3 regions of the Yersinia antarctica genome follow, and region 1 is predicted to be linked to each of the others. Evidence: riboswitches for the same ligand, from Rfam matches in the RefSeq annotation. Region 1 holds a riboswitch; each other region holds the start of a gene.

Region 1 (5,786 bases):
CAGGCCATCGACGATTTTATGCATGTAGTTCAAGGAGAATTCAAGATAATCACGCCCTGTCAGTACCCCACCCCAAGTATCAAACACCATCACAGATTGAGCGCCAGCTTTGATTTGCGCATTGAGATACAAGATGACGCTATCGGCCAGTTTATCCAGTAGCAGATGCAGGGTTTGCGGCTCGGCATACATCATTTTCTTCAGTTTGGTAAACGCTTTGCTACTACCACCTTCAACCATATAGGTTGCCAGCGTCCATGGGCTGCCGGAAAAACCAATTAATGGCACCGCACCTTTCAGCTCACGGCGAATGGTTCTTACCGCGTTCATCACATAACCTAATTCCTCTTCTGGGTCGGGAATGGGTAACTTTTCGACGTCGGCGCGACAAGTAATCGGGGATTGGAAGCCTGGGCCTTCACCGGTTTCAAAATAGAGCCCCAGCCCCATAGCATCGGGGATGGTCAGAATGTCTGAAAACAGAATCGCGGCGTCCAATGGATAGCGACGTAATGGCTGCATCGTCACTTCACAAGCCAGTTCCGCATTTTTGCACAGCGACATAAAATCCCCGGCAACCGCGCGGGTAGCTTTATATTCCGGCAAATAACGGCCCGCCTGACGCATCATCCATACCGGCGTTACATCTACCGGTTGACGCAATAAGGCTCGCAGATAGCGATCGTTTTTCAACTCATTCATGGTGGAGCTCCCTTAATTATCTGGCGGCCATCTTTTAGCGGACCATATTGTAGCATGTCAGATAATACTTTCCTGCTAACTGCCGCCGCTATTAAGGGCGTGATAATGACTCACTCTCGTGGGGTTTAAACTGCGTCGGCTATGAGGTTAGCGCTTCAGCACTCCCTTCTGATTAGATCAACTCACGGTGCTCGCGGCATAACACCACGGTATCTTCAATTAATCGTCGTGCTACGGTGCCTGGCGGCGGCAGTAATGGCAATTGGTCATAACGATACCAACCGGCATTTAGCAGCTCTTTAGGGTCATGTCGCAATTCACCACTGTCATACTCGGCCATAAACGCCATCATCAGTGAATGGGGGAACGGCCAAGGCTGTGATGTTACGTAGCGCAGATTTTTAATGTGAATATTACTTTCTTCTAAAACTTCACGGGAAACCGCCTGCTCCAGAGTCTCACCCACTTCGACAAAGCCTGCCAATACGGTATTAATGCCGCCACGATGCCGTACATGCTGCGCCAATAAAATTTCATCATCACGGCGAATGGCAACAATCACACAAGGGGCGACTTGTGGGTAATAGCGCTCACGGCAGTGATTACACAGACAAGCCCACTCGGAACGGCTGGCCTGCATTTGGTGACCGCAATAACCACAAAAACGGTGAGAACGATAAAACTCTGCCAGTTGCACACCACGCCCAGCCAATTGGAACAAGCCGCGATCCACATCCAGTAATTGCCGCACGGAACCCATATCAGTAGACATCATCTGACGGATCAACCATACCGCCTGCCCTTGCCATTCACCGATTTGCCTTGCCGTTGCGCCCTGCAATGACCAATTAGCGGCATTACCTTGTGGTAACTCCCCTTTCGGCAACCATAATTTGTTTTCATGACTGACAATCCACCAGCCACTTTCTTTACCTGTAAGTTGTAGTTCCATATCGTTGTTGCACAACCTCGACTTCACTGGCAATCTAGAATCCGGCTTGTTACATTTTTGTAACCCACTATTACTTTTCCTTACTCACGGGGTCGTTCATGCTCAACCGACTAGAAAGCCTGACTCAACGCGTTGGCGGCAGTAATGAATTAATTGATCAATGGCTTCATGCGCGTAAAGAACTGTTAGTTTCATATTGCACAGTGATCGGTATTAAGCCGCAAAAAGAAAAGCATACCCCGCTTAACGAAAAAGCGCTGGAGAACTTTTGCCATAATTTAGTGGATTATCTCTCTTCCGGGCATTTTCATATCTATGACAGAATTATCAAACAGGTGGAAGGCGCGTCTAGCCCAAAAATGGCGCTGACGACCAAAGTGTATCCTGCGTTAAAAAATAATACTCAAACGATCATGACATTCCATGATCGTTATACCAACATTGAGATCGATCAGGACAGTTGTATCGAGTTTCAACAAGCATTATCTGATATCGGCGAAGCCCTTGATGCCCGTTTCCGCTTGGAAGATCAATTGATTCAATGGGCAGCCGAGTCATGGCAAGCCGCCCAGCCAGTTATTCAAACAGGGCCGGTAAAATAGCCCGCTGAACAGCACGGGCTTGTAGTTTTAATTCAACCTCATATACTGGGGTTTCTTGTCGGAGTGCCTAGCACCTGTTTTCTTAGGAAAGCAAACGCAGGCTGAGACCGTTAATTCGGGATCCGCGGAACCTGATCGGGTTAATACCCGCGAAGGGAACAAGAGTAATTTATCGCTACAGGCCCGGTCTCTATCCTTACAGGTAGCTGCCGGTTACTGGCCAACATCGTTACTCCCGCCAAGCTCCAGACAAGCAATTTTCCCTATAAACCACACTGGTAGGAATTGCTATGTCTAATAATACAACCACTAAAAGTTCATCACGCCCACGTAAACCTATTCCACGTAAACAACAACGTGAACAAGCTCAACAGTTTATTGATACTTTGCAAGGTGTCACTTTCCCCAACTCCCAACGTATTTACCTACAAGGCTCACGGCCAGATATTCTGGTACCGATGCGCGAAATCCAGCTCAGTCCGACACTGATTGGCGGTGGCAAAGACGCACCACGCTATGAAGATAACGAAGCCATCCCGGTGTATGACACTTCCGGCCCATATGGTGACTCAAATGCCAAACTGGATGTTCACAGCGGGTTACCCAAATTACGCGATAGCTGGATAGCTGAACGCCAGGATAGCGCCGCACTGACCTCTGTCAGCTCTGGCTTCACCCAACAACGTTTGGCCGACGAAGGCTTGGATCATTTGCGTTTTGAGCATCTGCCACACCCGAAGAAAGCCATCACAGGCAAATGCGTCACCCAACTGCATTACGCCCGTCAGGGTATCATCACGCCAGAGATGGAGTTTATCGCGCTGCGAGAAAATATGGGCCGTGAACGTATTCGTGGTGAGGTACTACGCCAGCAGCATCCAGGACAGGCTTTTGGCGCTAACCTGCCAGAAAATATCACTGCCGAATTTGTACGTCAGGAAGTGGCGGCGGGCCGAGCTATCATTCCCGCCAATATAAACCATCCAGAATCTGAGCCGATGATTATTGGTCGTAACTTTTTAGTGAAAGTGAATGCCAATATCGGTAACTCTGCGGTGACCTCCTCCATCGAAGAGGAAGTAGAAAAACTGGTGTGGTCAACCCGCTGGGGTGCCGATACCGTGATGGACCTGTCCACTGGCCGCTATATCCATGAAACCCGTGAATGGATCCTACGTAACAGCCCGGTCCCTATTGGTACCGTTCCTATCTATCAGGCGCTGGAAAAAGTAAATGGTGTGGCCGAGAACCTAACCTGGGAAATGTTCCGTGACACACTGTTAGAGCAGGCCGAGCAAGGGGTGGATTACTTTACTATCCATGCCGGTGTGTTGTTGCGCTATGTACCGATGACCGCCAAACGCTTGACCGGTATCGTCTCCCGTGGTGGTTCAATTATGGCGAAGTGGTGCCTTTCCCATCATCAGGAAAACTTCCTGTATCAGCATTTTCGCGAAATCTGCCAGATCTGTGCGGCCTATGATGTCTCACTGTCACTGGGTGATGGCCTACGCCCTGGTTCCATTCAGGATGCCAATGATGAAGCCCAGTTCGCTGAGCTGCATACCTTGGGTGAATTGACCAAAATCGCCTGGGAATATGATGTCCAGGTGATGATTGAAGGCCCCGGTCATGTGCCGATGCAGATGATTCGCCGCAATATGACGGAAGAGTTGGAACACTGCCATGAAGCGCCATTCTATACCTTAGGCCCGCTAACTACGGATATTGCGCCGGGTTATGATCATTTCACTTCAGGTATTGGGGCCGCCATGATTGGTTGGTTCGGTTGCGCCATGTTGTGTTACGTCACACCGAAAGAACATCTTGGCCTGCCTAATAAAGAGGATGTGAAACAAGGTCTTATTACTTATAAAATCGCCGCCCATGCCGCAGACTTGGCCAAAGGCCACCCCGGTGCGCAGATCCGCGATAACGCCATGTCGAAAGCGCGCTTTGAATTCCGCTGGGAAGATCAGTTCAATCTGGCGCTTGATCCAGAAACCGCACGAGCCTATCACGACGAAACCCTACCGCAGGAGTCCGGCAAAGTGGCCCACTTCTGCTCAATGTGCGGGCCGAAATTCTGCTCGATGAAAATCTCTCAGGAAGTCCGCGACTATGCCGCTACGCAAGAACAGGCTGTGACGCAAGAGCTAGCAGCGACACAAGAAACAGCAGCCCAACCGATCGAAATTTTACAATCAGGTATGGAACAGATGTCAGCGGAGTTCCGCTCTCGCGGCAGCGAGCTGTATCACAGCCCCGTTAACCTCAAGAGCGAGGCCAATAATGAACCTGTCTAATCATGCCTCATTTTCTGCAAAGAAAGGTTTCCCTGCGACGGTACAGCGTCTTGGTCTCTATCCCGTCGTCGATAGCCTACTTTGGATAGAGCGCCTGCTTGCCGCAGGTGTAACCACAATACAACTACGTATCAAAGAGTTAGATGATGCGCAGGTAGAACAAGACATTGCCGCTGCCATAGCGTTAGGCAAACGCTATCAGGCACGCTTATTTATCAATGATTATTGGCGGCTGGCGATTAAGCATGGTGCCTATGGTGTTCATCTGGGTCAGGAAGATTTGGAAACAGCCGACTTGGCCGCGATTCAGCAAGCTGGATTACGGCTGGGCGTATCAACCCATGATGAGCAGGAACTGGCGATAGCTAAAGCTGTCCGGCCCTCTTATATCGCCATGGGCCACATCTTCCCCACACAAACCAAGCAAATGCCGTCATCACCACAAGGGTTGACGGTACTCAAGCAGATGGTCGACAACACGCCAGGCTACCCGACCGTTGCCATCGGCGGTATCAGCATTGAGCGCGTACCGGCGGTCCTGGCCACGGGTGTCGGTAGTGTAGCGGTCGTCAGTGCCATTACCCTGAGTGACGATTGGCAGCAGGCAACAGCACAATTACTGCACCTGATTGAGGGCAAGGAGCTGGCTGATGACAAACAAGTATGAGTTGAGTGACAGCGAATTCTTGCGCTACAGCCGCCAGTTATTACTGGAGGATATCGGCCCTGAGGGCCAGTTGAAGCTGAAAAGTGCCTGTGTGCTGATTATCGGCCTTGGCGGCCTTGGTTCGCCTGCTGCGCTCTATTTGGCGGCAGCCGGTGTCGGTAAGCTATTACTGGCTGATGATGACCAACTGGAACTGACCAATTTACAGCGCCAAATCCTGTATCGCACCACAGATATCAGCCAAACATCCTCAGCTAATCAAAGTAAAGCACGGTTAGCCCAACGTCATTTGCAAAGCCTCAATCCGTTGATTGTAATTGTCCCATTTGATACGCGGCTGCTAGGTGCGGCATTGGCCGATGCGGTAGCTAACGCTGATTTGGTGCTGGATTGCAGCGACAACATGGAGACGCGCCATCAGGTAAATTCAGCCTGTATCACTGCACAAAAACCATTAATTAGCGGTAGTGCCGTGGGATTCAGCGGGCAATTGCTGGTGATTGAGCCGCCTTATTCTCAAGGCTGCTACACCTGTCTATATCCCGATAAAGAATTAC
Region 2 (5,786 bases), 200 kb from region 1:
CAGAGCTGGTGAGCGATTGTGCACTATTGGCACCGTTGATCGCTCCGCTGCGATCTATTCCCGGAGTGCGGGCGTTACGTGATGCTACCCGTGGCGGCGTGACGGCGATCCTACATGAATTTGCGGCCGCCAGCGGTTGCGGCATGGAGATCAACGAATCAGATCTCCCCCTGAAACCGGCGGTGCGGGGTATTTGCGAATTGCTGGGGCTGGATGCACTCAACTTTGCCAACGAAGGTAAGCTGGTGCTGGTGGTGTCACCAGAGGCACAAGACGTGGTATTAACAGCGCTCCATAACCATCCACTCGGCCAGGATGCCGCCGTTATCGGGCAGGTGACTGAGAATAAACAAGTGCGCTTATGCGGTGCGTATGGTGTTTCGCGTAGATTGGATTTGCCTCTGGATGAGCCATTGCCCCGTATTTGCTGATCCCATTCGTCCTTGAAGCCGCAGGGGTGTTAGCTGCGTTCGCTCACCCGAATCACTGACTGATGTCAGCTCATCGGGATTTGCTTACTTGCTGCCTACCTGTAACTCCAATGACTTTTGGGAACCCATTCGCACTTGAAGTGACAGGCGATTAACTATTTGATAAGTGGGGAAATGTGCCGAATGGGTCGTAACGGCGTGAGCCGTCGAAGCGCCCATCGGTGCAGTCGCCCCGCAATCTCCGAGCTATAAAACAGGTTGCTGGCAGCCTTGTGAAGGAGTTTCTGTGGATAAAAATGGCCTCTGCCTGCGGGTAAAAGGTAAGGTGCAAGGCGTGGGGTTCCGCCCTTATATCTGGCAGCTTGCCCACCGCTTTGCGCTAAGGGGCGATGTCAGTAACGACAGTGCGGGCGTGACGATTCACTTGTGGCAATCACCGGCGCTGGCGGATTTCTTACAGGCACTGCCGCGTCATTGCCCGCCATTGGCACAAATTGATAGTGTCACCACCTCGCCCTACCATTGGGCGCAGCCGCCACTGGATTTTGTGATTCATCACAGCGGTGCCGGGCAGATGGATACGCAAATTGTACCGGATGCTGCAACCTGCGACGCCTGTTTGGCTGAAATGAACCATCCTGCCAATCGTCGCTACCGCTACCCGTTTATCAACTGCACCCATTGTGGCCCACGTTTTACTATTATTCACCGCATGCCCTATGACCGGCCTTATACCGCCATGCGCGAATTCCCACTATGTGCCGCCTGTCAGGCAGAATATGACCATCCGGCCGATCGCCGTTTTCACGCCCAACCCAATGCCTGTGCCGATTGTGGCCCGCAATTGTGGCTAACGGGGCGAGAGGGACAATCGATTGCGCACAACTTTGCGGCGCTAGAGCAAGCCGCAGCCGCCCTGTTGGCAGGAGATATTGTTGCCGTCAAAGGGCTGGGAGGATTCCATCTGGCGGTAGATGCCACCAATGCTGCTGCGGTGGCCCGTTTACGGCAGCGCAAGCAACGGCCTTCCAAGCCGCTGGCGGTGATGTTACCGCACGCCGACTGGTTATCACGCTGCGTGCAAAGTAACGATAGCGCCGCGTTATTACGCGTGTTACGTAGCCCTGCGGCTCCGATTGTGTTGGTTTCGTCGCGGGCTGATAGCCCGCTGTGTACGGCGCTGGCACCGGGCTTACCTGAAATTGGCGTGATGCTACCCGCCAATCCGTTACAACATTTGCTGCTGCAACAGGTCGGACGGCCTCTGGTGATGACCTCCGGTAATGGCCGTGGTAAACCCCCGGCATTGAGTAATGAGCAGGCGCTAGGTGCCCTGAGAGATATTGCTGACCACTGGTTATTGCACGATAGGCAAATTGTGCAGCGGGCCGATGACTCATTAGTGCGACTCACCGGCAGCAGTGCTGAAATGCTACGCCGAGCCAGAGGGTATGTGCCAGATGCTTTCGAGTTACCTCCGGGATTTAGCCAGCAGCCAGCAGTTCTGGCGCTGGGTGCGGATATGAAAAACACGTTTTGCCTGCTGCGTGATGGTAATGCAGTGTTGAGTCAACATCTGGGGGATCTGGAAGACCGCGATATCGCACAGCAACAGCAGCAGTTAGTGGCGCTGTTTTGTGATATTTACCATTTCACACCACAGGTGATAGCGGTGGATGCTCACCCCGGATACGTCAGCCACCAATTAGGGAAAACCCTGGCAGCACAGTGGAATATCCCTTGTGTTGACGTGCTACATCATCATGCCCATCTGGTGGCTTGTCTGGCAGAGCATGGCTGGCCTCGCGAGGGTGGGGCGGTGATTGGTGTGGCATTGGATGGGCTGGGTTATGGCGCTGATGGTCAATTGTGGGGCGGTGAATGCCTACGAGTAGATTATACGAGCTGTGAATATATTGGTGGCTTGCCCGCAGTGGCACTACCCGGTGGCGATCTGGCCTCGCGTCAACCGTGGCGTAACCTGCTGGCCCAGTTACAGCGCTATGTCCCCAATTGGCAACATTTGCCTGAGAGTGCGGTGATTCCTCAGCCGGAGGGTAGGGTATTGGCGCGGGCGATTGAGCGGGGGATTAATGCGCCGTTGGCCTCTTCAACTGGGCGCTTATTTGATGCAGTAGCGGCTGCACTCAATCTTGCCCCGCTATCGATAAGTTGGGAGGGCGAAGCCGCCTGCCAGTTGGAAGCACTGGCGCGACAAAGTGCGGTTTCAGTGCCGCCAGTGACGATGCCGCTGTGCGATAACCAACTGGACTTAGCCACTTTCTGGCAGCAATGGTTGGCTTATAATGCCACTCCGGCGGAGCGGGCCTATGCGTTCCATTTTGCTCTGGCCCAGGGATTTGCTACTTTGGCGCGGCAGGCGGCCCAGTATTATCGTATTGATACTATTGTCTTTTCAGGTGGGGTGCTACATAACCGGTTACTGCGTGAGTTACTTAGCGCACAACTGCATGATTTCCAACTGTTGCTGCCCCAGCGTCTGCCTGCCGGTGATGGTGGGCTGGCTCTAGGGCAAGCACTGATTGCCGCTGCGTCAAAATGCCATAAGTGATGATTATGGCTAATGGTGTTTGATTACCGCTAATTGTGTTAATAATAAAGCTCGTTGACTCGGGGTGCCTGCCGCTAAATGCGTAATGGCTGAGATTTTACCCGTATTACCTGATCTGGATTATACCAGCGGAGGGAAGTCGCGGTATCGTTGTTGAGTCCATAAACAACGGTCCCCCTTCTTGTTCGCCGGTGGGGGATATCATGAATACTATTCGCTCTGACTTTTCAATCGCTCCTCTCCCGTACCCTGATGCACTGGCGGCGGCCTGTTTGCAACAATTCCAAACTACACCGCCATTAGTCCATTGCCTGACTAATGAGGTAGTACAGTCCTTCACTGCCAATGTGTTACTGGCATTAGGGGCTTTTCCTGCCATGGTGGTTGAAGCTGAAGAGGCCGCACAATTTAGTACAATGGCGAACAGTTTACTTATCAATATCGGCACGTTACACCGCGCTCAGGCCGAATCCATGCTGGCGGCAATCCAGGCGGCAAATCAATCCTCTACCCCTTGGGTGCTGGACCCCGTTGCGGTCGGCGGGCTTGTCTATCGTACTGATTTTGCCCATCAATTATTAGCGCTAAAACCGGCGGCAATACGGGGTAACGCCTCGGAAATCATGGCATTAAGCGGTATGGCGACTATGGGGCGTGGGGTGGATAGTGTCGATTCTTCGGTGAGTGCACTGCCTGCTGCTCGCCAATTGGCACTACAGGTGCAGACTGTGGTTGCGGTTACCGGTGAGGTGGATTATATCACCGACGGCCTGCGTGATTTTGCCGTGACCGGTGGCGATAAGCTGATGACCCGGGTAGTGGGGACGGGGTGCGCACTTTCTGCCGTGGTAGCGGCATTTTGCGCACTGGAAGGCGACCGTTTACATCATGTGGCAACGGCTTGCCGGGTGATGTCACAAGTCGGCGGGCAGGTATCTCAGCAGGTGGCAGGCCCTGGTAGCTTTATTCCAGCTTTTCTAGATGGCCTTTATCAACTGAAAATAAGCGATCTGGTATAGCCTCTCCCCGGTTAACCTCTTAAAAATAGCGTTACCGCTCAGCCCTATCGCCTTGAGCGCCAGCGGCTGAACGGCCCTCAGTCATAATGTGTATTACGGATAAGAACTAATAAATCATCCAGTTTCATTGGCTTACCCAAGAAATAACCCTGAACTTCATCACACATCAGAGTCTGTAACTGCCCGAGCTGCTCGGCGGTTTCTACCCCTTCGGCGGTCACCGTCATGGACAGCGCATGGCCGAGGTTAATGATTCCTTCGACAATTGATTGGCCTTCATGTGACTCGGCCAGTTCATCGGTAAAGCTCTTATCAATTTTCAATCCATCGAACGGGAAGCGGCGCAGATAATTCAGTGAGGAATATCCAGTACCAAAGTCATCCATCGATAAGCGCACACCCAGGGTTTTCAATGCTGTCATGGTTTTAAAGGCACCATCGGCATCTTCAATCATTATCCGCTCGGTGATTTCCAGCTCCAATCGATGGCTAGGTAGCCCAGTGAGCAGCAGGACTTGGCGCACTCGTTCTATCAGGCGCTGGTTCCTGAATTCAACCGCAGAAATATTAACGGAAACAATCAGTGACGAGGGCCATGTCGATGCATCCTGACATGCCTGTAGCATGGTCCAGTCGCTAATTGAGGTGATAAGCCCCGTCTCTTCGGCCAGCGCAATAAATTGATCCGGCATCAGCAGCCCCAAAATCGGGTGGTTCCAGCGCACCAAGGCTTCAGCACCCGTCAGTTGTGTTCCCTCAATACGGTAGCGTGGCTGGTAATAAAGGTTAAATTCGTTGTGCTTAACGGCCTGACGTAAAAAACGCTCTAGCTCACTGCGTTGCATCAGGCGCTCATTCATTTCACTGGAGTAGAAGCTCCAACGGTTACGGCCACTGTTTTTAGCTTCATACATGGCAATATCTGCAAATCGTAATAGCTCTTCGGCTTGCATTGAGTCTTGAGGTGCCAGTGCAATACCAATGCTGGCCCCGATATAAATATCCTGATCATTTATCACGTAAGGACTTTCGATTCGGGTGATAACGCGCGTACAAAGCTGTTCAATTTCTTTGCGTGACGCAAGACCTGTGATAATTAGAACAAATTCATCTCCCCCCTGACGCGCGACTAAATCTTGATCACGCAAACAACTTCTTAGGCGTTCAGATACCTGATGCAGTACCAGATCACCGGTAACATGACCAAAAGTGTCGTTAACAGGTTTAAACTTATCCAAGTCAACATTGAGGATAACCAGCGGGTGGGGGGCCGCAGCTAAATGGCGTAACTTATTTTCCAGGAATTCTTTCATTCGCAGACGGTTGGGTAAACCGGTCAATGCATCATGTAGAGAGAGGTGCTGAATCCGTTCCTGTGCTTCTATTTCACGGGTGATATCCGATGCGGTGCCACGGAACCCAATGGTTTCGTTGTTTTGGATGATAGGTTTGGCATAAATACGGCAAATGCGTTTATCGCCTTTGGCGGAGAAATAAGTGCATTGCAACTCATTGCGAGATTCAGTCAGATGGGTGTGCTGTAACCAAGAGCGCAGCGGGATAATATCGCAATTTAACAGTGAATCAAGATTACGCCCCAGCCAGCGCTCCACACTTAATCCGGTAATGGTCAAAAACCGTTGCGACAGGTAGGTGATGCGTAAATCGGCATCGGTTTCCCATAACCAGTCGGTAGCAGCTTCGGCGACATGACGAAAGCGTTCTTCGCTGGCGATTAAAGCAGATTTGTTTTCATCCGCTACC
Region 3 (5,786 bases), 960 kb from region 1:
GCAGTGACCCGAAAGACTCGGTAGTGGACAGCGATTGTCGCACCCATGACCATAAAAACCTGTTTATCGCCAGTAGTAGTGTGATGCCAACTGTCGGTTCAGTTAATTGTACTTTGACGATTGCCGCACTCTCGCTGCGTATCGCTGAAACATTAAAGGCCGAGGTGTAAGATGAGAAAACAAACCTTGGGCTGTTCAGTGAATCTCCTGCTTATCGCATTAGGTTTAGCTGTAACTGGGTATGCCAGTGCTGATGCTGACCTAATTGCACGTGGTGAGTACCTGACTACGGCCGCTGACTGTGTGGCCTGCCATACCACCAAAGACGGTAAGCCTTTTGCCGGTGGACTTGCCTTCAAGACGCCGATGGGCACGCTATATTCGCCCAACATCACGCCCGATAAAGAGACCGGAATTGGCAATTGGACGGATGAAGAGTTCTTGCGCGCATTACATGAAGGGAAAGGGAAAAATGGTGAGAATCTCTACCCAGCATTCCCTTACACCTCATATACCTTGTTGACGGATGCTGACGTCAAAGCCATTAAAGCCTATCTGTTTAGTCTGCCAGCAGTGCATCAAGCTAACCGCGAAAATGACATGCCTTTCCCATTCAACCAGCGTTGGGGATTGTGGTTCTGGAATTTGGTCAATTTCGAGGGGGAGCGCTTTCAGCCGGACAACACTAAAGATGCACAATGGAATCAGGGTGCTTACTTTGTTGAAGCATTGGGGCACTGCGCTGAGTGCCATACCCCGCGTAATATCACCATGGGGATGAAAGAGAGCAAAGCCTATGGGGGGGCAGAGATTAATGGTTGGACGGCGTTTAATATTACCTCTGATCCACATGCCGGTATTGGCGGCTGGAGTCAGCAGCAGGTGGTGCAATATCTGCGCACCGGCCATGTTGACGGTAAAGCACAAGCTGCCGGGCCGATGGCTGAAGTTATTGAGAACAGTACTCGCCACCTGAGCGAGAGTGATCTCAATGCCATGGCGGTGTATCTGCGTACCCTGGAGCCATTAAATCCAGATGACGAAACCAAGAGTCGTTCGGATTGGGGGCAAGCGGCGAGTAGTGTTAATTCCTTACGCGGTATGCCTTTCACGGCAGATAACAACACTGACGGCGCGCGCCTGTATTTGGGGAACTGTGCCAGTTGCCACAGTTTCACCGGTGAGGGCGTGAAAGACGGTTATTACCCTTCATTGATGAAAAACTCGGTGGTCGGGGCATCCGAGCCCAATAACCTGATTAATGTGATTCTCCACGGTGTGTCACGCAAAACCAATGACGGTGAAGTCTTTATGCCCGGATTTGCTAACACCTTAACCGATGAGCAGGTTGTTAGTTTGAGTCATTATCTGCTACAGCAATTCGGACAACCGGCACTGAATATAAAAGCCGATGATGTGAAGGCGCTGCGCGGGGAATAGAAAATAAGCACAAGGAAACCCAGTTCCCTTGTGCTTATTTCTGATTTATCTGTGAGGGGAAAATAACCCATATAACGATGCAGCGATGTTTGATAGTAAGTTAGATATTAAATTTTATTTTTTAACTAATATTATCAATATTGTTCTTATTTAACCTTCTCATTATGCCAATGCATTAATGTATATTCGCCATCATTACTGATGCCGGTGGCAATAGCTACCCACCCCTGTTTTTGATAAAACGCCAGCGCCTGCTGGTTTTTTGCCAGACATTTGAGTGAGCCGTGGCTGGTAAATAGCTGTTGTGCTGCCTGCAATAAGGCTTTTCCCGTACCGGACTGTTGTAGTTCAGGGGCAATAAACAGATGATGCAGGAAACTCTCTTCCATAAAAATTGAGGCAAAACCTAAGTGTTGATCGCCATCAACGGCGACCAGCACAGTTTCACCAATGGTTGAGCGATCAAAATCTTCCAGCCTAAAGTGTTCAACGTCCAGCCAGGTAAAGGCTGCTTTACGTGATGCCAGATACAAGGTGCGCAGGAATGGCCGGTCACTTTCCTGATACTGACGAATCTTGATACTCATCCTATGGTTATACCTCCAAAACAGGGTGCTTTTGCGAAATTGATCATTGGTTGAGCCAATACATGATTGATCTTCTACCACCTGCCCATGATAATAACAATTCTGACTCGGGGTGCCTGCCACAAACAGTGGCATGGCTGAGATATTACCCGTATTACCTGATCTGGATTATGCCAGCGTAGGGAAGTCTCGGCACCTTAGGGTTCCGCCTTCTTGACCGCCGGTTAGGAGGAATATGTTCGTTCAACCTGCCGTTTTCTCTTTAGCTATTCTCGCTGTTGCTGCCATTCGATCTCCCATTGATATGAGTGTGGAGAGATATTCATGAAGCGAATTAATGCACTCACGATTGCCGGAACTGACCCTAGCGGTGGGGCCGGTATTCAGGCTGATTTGAAAACTTTCTCTGCTTTGCAAGCTTACGGCACCAGTGTGATCACCGCCTTGGTGGCACAAAATACCTGTGGTGTGCAGTCAGTTTATCCCATCGAACCGGCGTTTGTTGCAGCTCAACTCGATTCTGTTCTCAGTGATGTGCGCATCGATAGCGCGAAAATCGGTATGTTGGCTAATGCTGACATTGTCGAGATTGTTGCCACACAACTGCAACGTTACCCCATCCCATTTGTGGTGCTAGATACCGTTATGGTCGCCAAAAGCGGTGATCCATTATTGGCACCAGAGGCCGTAGACGCAGTACGTCAACTGCTGTTACCGCGAGTGGCTTTGATTACCCCGAATCTGCCAGAAGCAGCCGCGCTACTCAATTGCCAGCCTGCGCGCGATGAGCAACAAATGTGTGAACAGGGGCGAGCACTGTTGGCTCTGGGGTGTCAGGGAGTATTGATGAAAGGAGGGCATTTGAGCGGTGAAGATAGCCCCGATTGGCTGTTTACGGCACAAGGCGAACAGCGTTTTGTTACCCGCAGAGTAAATACTCGCCATACCCACGGCACCGGCTGCACCTTATCGGCCGCATTGGCGGCCTTACGGCCACGGCTCCACGATTGGGCAGATACAGTGAATGCCGCCAAACACTATCTGCAAGGTGCATTAGAACAAGCCGATACCCTTGAAGTCGGACAGGGGGTCGGGCCGGTGCATCATTTTCACCGGTGGTGGTAATCCCCTTCGTCCTTGAAGTCGCCGGGGTGTTAGCTGCGCTCACCCCCCCGAATCACTGACTTGAGTCAGCTCATCGGGATGTGTTCACTTGCCGCCTACCTGCAACTCCAATGACTTTGGGGATCCTTCGTCCTTGAAGTCGCCGGGGTGTTAGCTGCGCTCACCCCCCCGAATCACTGACTTGAGTCAGCTCATCGGGATGTGTTCACTTGCCGCCTACCTGCAACTCCAATGACTTTGGGGATCCTTCGTCCTTGAAGTCGCCGGGGTGTTAGCTGCGCTCACCCCCCCGAATCACTGACTTGAGTCAGCTCATCGAGATGTGTTCACTTGCCGCCTACCTGCAACTCCAATGACTTTGGGGATCCTTCGTCCTTGAAGTCGCCGGGGTGTTAGCTGCGCTCACCCCCCGAATCACTGACTTGAGTCAGCTCATCGGGATGTGTTCACTTGCCGCCTACCTGTAGCTCCAATGACGAAGTGCATGCCTTATTTATTGAAATGGCAGAGATTTTTATGCCAATAAATAGCGCTGAGTCATCGCAAACATCGCGATAGCACGTTGCAAGTGATGGGCATCAAAACGGTTAAGCAGATAGCTGTCCGCGCCTTTGCGTGGGCGGATACACAGTGAGAGTTTTGGCTCGCCTGTTTCATCGTTAATCAGATCAAATTGATAACTGCCGATATCTTTTGCATCTTCACGCCAGGAGATTTGTACCGCAGGTAATGGGTTGCCTGCGCTAGGTTGGCGAACGGCAAAAAAGTACTCTCCGGCCCAGAACCCGGCGTAATCCCCATCAGCCTGTAGATGTTTAGTGCGAAAAATAGGCGCATCGACTAACTGACGGATAGTCTCGGGCGTTATCTGTTGTCGGGTTTGTTGCCACAGCGGGGTGTCATTTTCAAGTTGCCAGCAGGCTGCACCAAGATAATCATTCAATTCGCGCCAATCGGCATCGAGTTGCTGTAGCAACTCTTCATCGAGGATATTACGGTACTGCTGCATACCGCTGGGTTGTTCGCCCAATGTTTCGTAGGTGATTAACTCCATGGTGCGGGGTTTACGGCGAAAGCTCATCCACAACACGGCCTTCGGAATGCGAAATTCAATGGATTGAATGCTCAGACGATAGCGATCGCCTTTATTCACCACAAAACCATTGGCTGTACCGCGCTTATTTTGGTAATTACGTACCACCACCACGCTATTTAGCCCCATCCAGCCAGTGACATAATGCTCGCTGTCGGAATTGGCAACATCCAGATCGATAACCATCTGGATAATTTTATCCGTTTCAAGCTTAGCCAGCGGGTGGGCATCCCCGGCAGAGTAATACAGCTTCTCGGGTTCTTCGGGTAACTCAACGGTTAACATGGCATGGCCTTTTATCGGGTGGGCTCGGCTGATAGCTATCTGGTTCATAGCTTAACTCAAGCTGTCATACAGATTGTGATATAACTGGAATTAGGATGAAAATTCGTGCTATGGATCAACTTTTTCGCCGGTTGATGGTCATAGACAGGCAAGCTAATACCACGCCCGCTAAGCCGTTGCATAGAGCCTGGCTCACTGTCCGGCGAGTAGATTAATCAGATAATAAGGATTTCGATAATGAAAGGTAACAAAACCCGCCATTGTCTTGTGGCTGCGGTGATGCTCAGTGTCAGCGCCTGGGCTTTCGCGCAGCCAGCCACCACAACTGTCACAGCCACGTCAGTTGCCCAGACTTCTCCTGTCAAAAGCCGCCCGACCACGGCGGATCTGCTGCAACAGCCGGTTTATAAAAATAGCTGGCAAAAAATGGTGAAAAGCCAAAAGAATCTCCCCGCCTGGGCACGCAAAGGGGTGGGGACGTCAGCACCTTATGAGGTGATAAATTGGCAAGGGCAGCAATATAAGGTGGGGCGAATTTGTAAACCTCATGATTGCAGTAATAACTTTATGTGGGTGGCGTTTAGTCAGGATAAAAAACAAGTATGGCAGGCATGGGGAATGCGTATTTCCGTGGCAGACAAGCCACAAGCACTTGATAAACCGAGTGAGTTCGCGACCTATCAATGGCTCGGTCGTCCCAATGACAGTATCCAGGCCATGCTCAAAAAGCAGTTACAGCAAGATCCTAATTGGCACTGATTGAGGCAGGCCGCTAATAAGTAAATTTATCTAGATTAATTGATTATATTGATGAAGATGTCACTGGCGGATTTGAATGCTGGTTGCAGCGGCCTCGCAGCAGCGAGGCCTGAATCGTGAATGGAACCAACACAGCTACAACTTGAACGATGACGGGGATATCAACCAACGCCAGCTTGATGCAGGTCGTGCAGATTAATGGCTCCGACCAGTTTCCCATCCAGATTCACCACCGGTGCGGCACTGAGATGGTGCTGATGCAGTGCCTCCAGCGCTTCTCCTGCGCGCCATTGCTCAGGTAATCGGTAGCCTGGCCGTGTGATGGCATTTTCTAAGGGTTGCTGTAAGGTGCCACCTTTTACCAGCCAGCGGCGTAAATCACCGTCAGTGAATACCCCCACAACCCGTTGCTCCGGATCACATACAGCCACCAGCCCTAGTCCTGTACGGCTCAGTTCTAACATGGCTTCCATTACGCTGTCGGATTCATTCACCAT

The links. A riboswitch is a leader RNA that binds a small molecule or an ion and turns the genes downstream of it on or off. The one in region 1 is predicted to bind thiamine pyrophosphate.
Positions count from the first base shown of each region.
Region 2: linked by a shared signal. The riboswitch ahead of thiM (hydroxyethylthiazole kinase) and the one ahead of thiC (phosphomethylpyrimidine synthase ThiC) in region 1 are both predicted to bind thiamine pyrophosphate.
Region 3: linked by a shared signal. The riboswitch ahead of thiD (bifunctional hydroxymethylpyrimidine kinase/phosphomethylpyrimidine kinase) and the one ahead of thiC (phosphomethylpyrimidine synthase ThiC) in region 1 are both predicted to bind thiamine pyrophosphate.

Region 1 covers NZ_JBSJQF010000001.1:4,542,816-4,548,601, forward strand. The annotation lists gene hemE (uroporphyrinogen decarboxylase) at 1-702, opposite strand, end outside; gene nudC (NAD(+) diphosphatase) at 875-1,654, opposite strand; gene rsd (sigma D regulator) at 1,753-2,256, shown strand; TPP riboswitch at 2,306-2,431, shown strand; gene thiC (phosphomethylpyrimidine synthase ThiC) at 2,547-4,562, shown strand; gene thiE (thiamine phosphate synthase) at 4,549-5,229, shown strand; gene ACWJJO_RS20985 (HesA/MoeB/ThiF family protein) at 5,213-5,786, shown strand, end outside.
Region 2 covers NZ_JBSJQF010000001.1:4,344,747-4,350,532, forward strand. The annotation lists gene hypE (hydrogenase expression/formation protein HypE) at 1-431, shown strand, start outside; gene hypF (carbamoyltransferase HypF) at 718-3,003, shown strand; TPP riboswitch at 3,054-3,157, shown strand; gene thiM (hydroxyethylthiazole kinase) at 3,207-4,022, shown strand; gene ACWJJO_RS20155 (bifunctional diguanylate cyclase/phosphodiesterase) at 4,100-5,786, opposite strand, start outside.
Region 3 covers NZ_JBSJQF010000001.1:3,584,166-3,589,951, reverse strand. The annotation lists gene ACWJJO_RS16660 (GMC family oxidoreductase) at 1-170, shown strand, start outside; gene ACWJJO_RS16655 (c-type cytochrome) at 172-1,440, shown strand; gene ACWJJO_RS16650 (GNAT family N-acetyltransferase) at 1,587-2,027, opposite strand; TPP riboswitch at 2,126-2,229, shown strand; gene thiD (bifunctional hydroxymethylpyrimidine kinase/phosphomethylpyrimidine kinase) at 2,352-3,152, shown strand; gene ACWJJO_RS16640 (hypothetical protein) at 3,667-4,530, opposite strand; gene ACWJJO_RS16635 (inhibitor of vertebrate lysozyme family protein) at 4,768-5,289, shown strand; gene gutQ (arabinose-5-phosphate isomerase GutQ) at 5,451-5,786, opposite strand, start outside.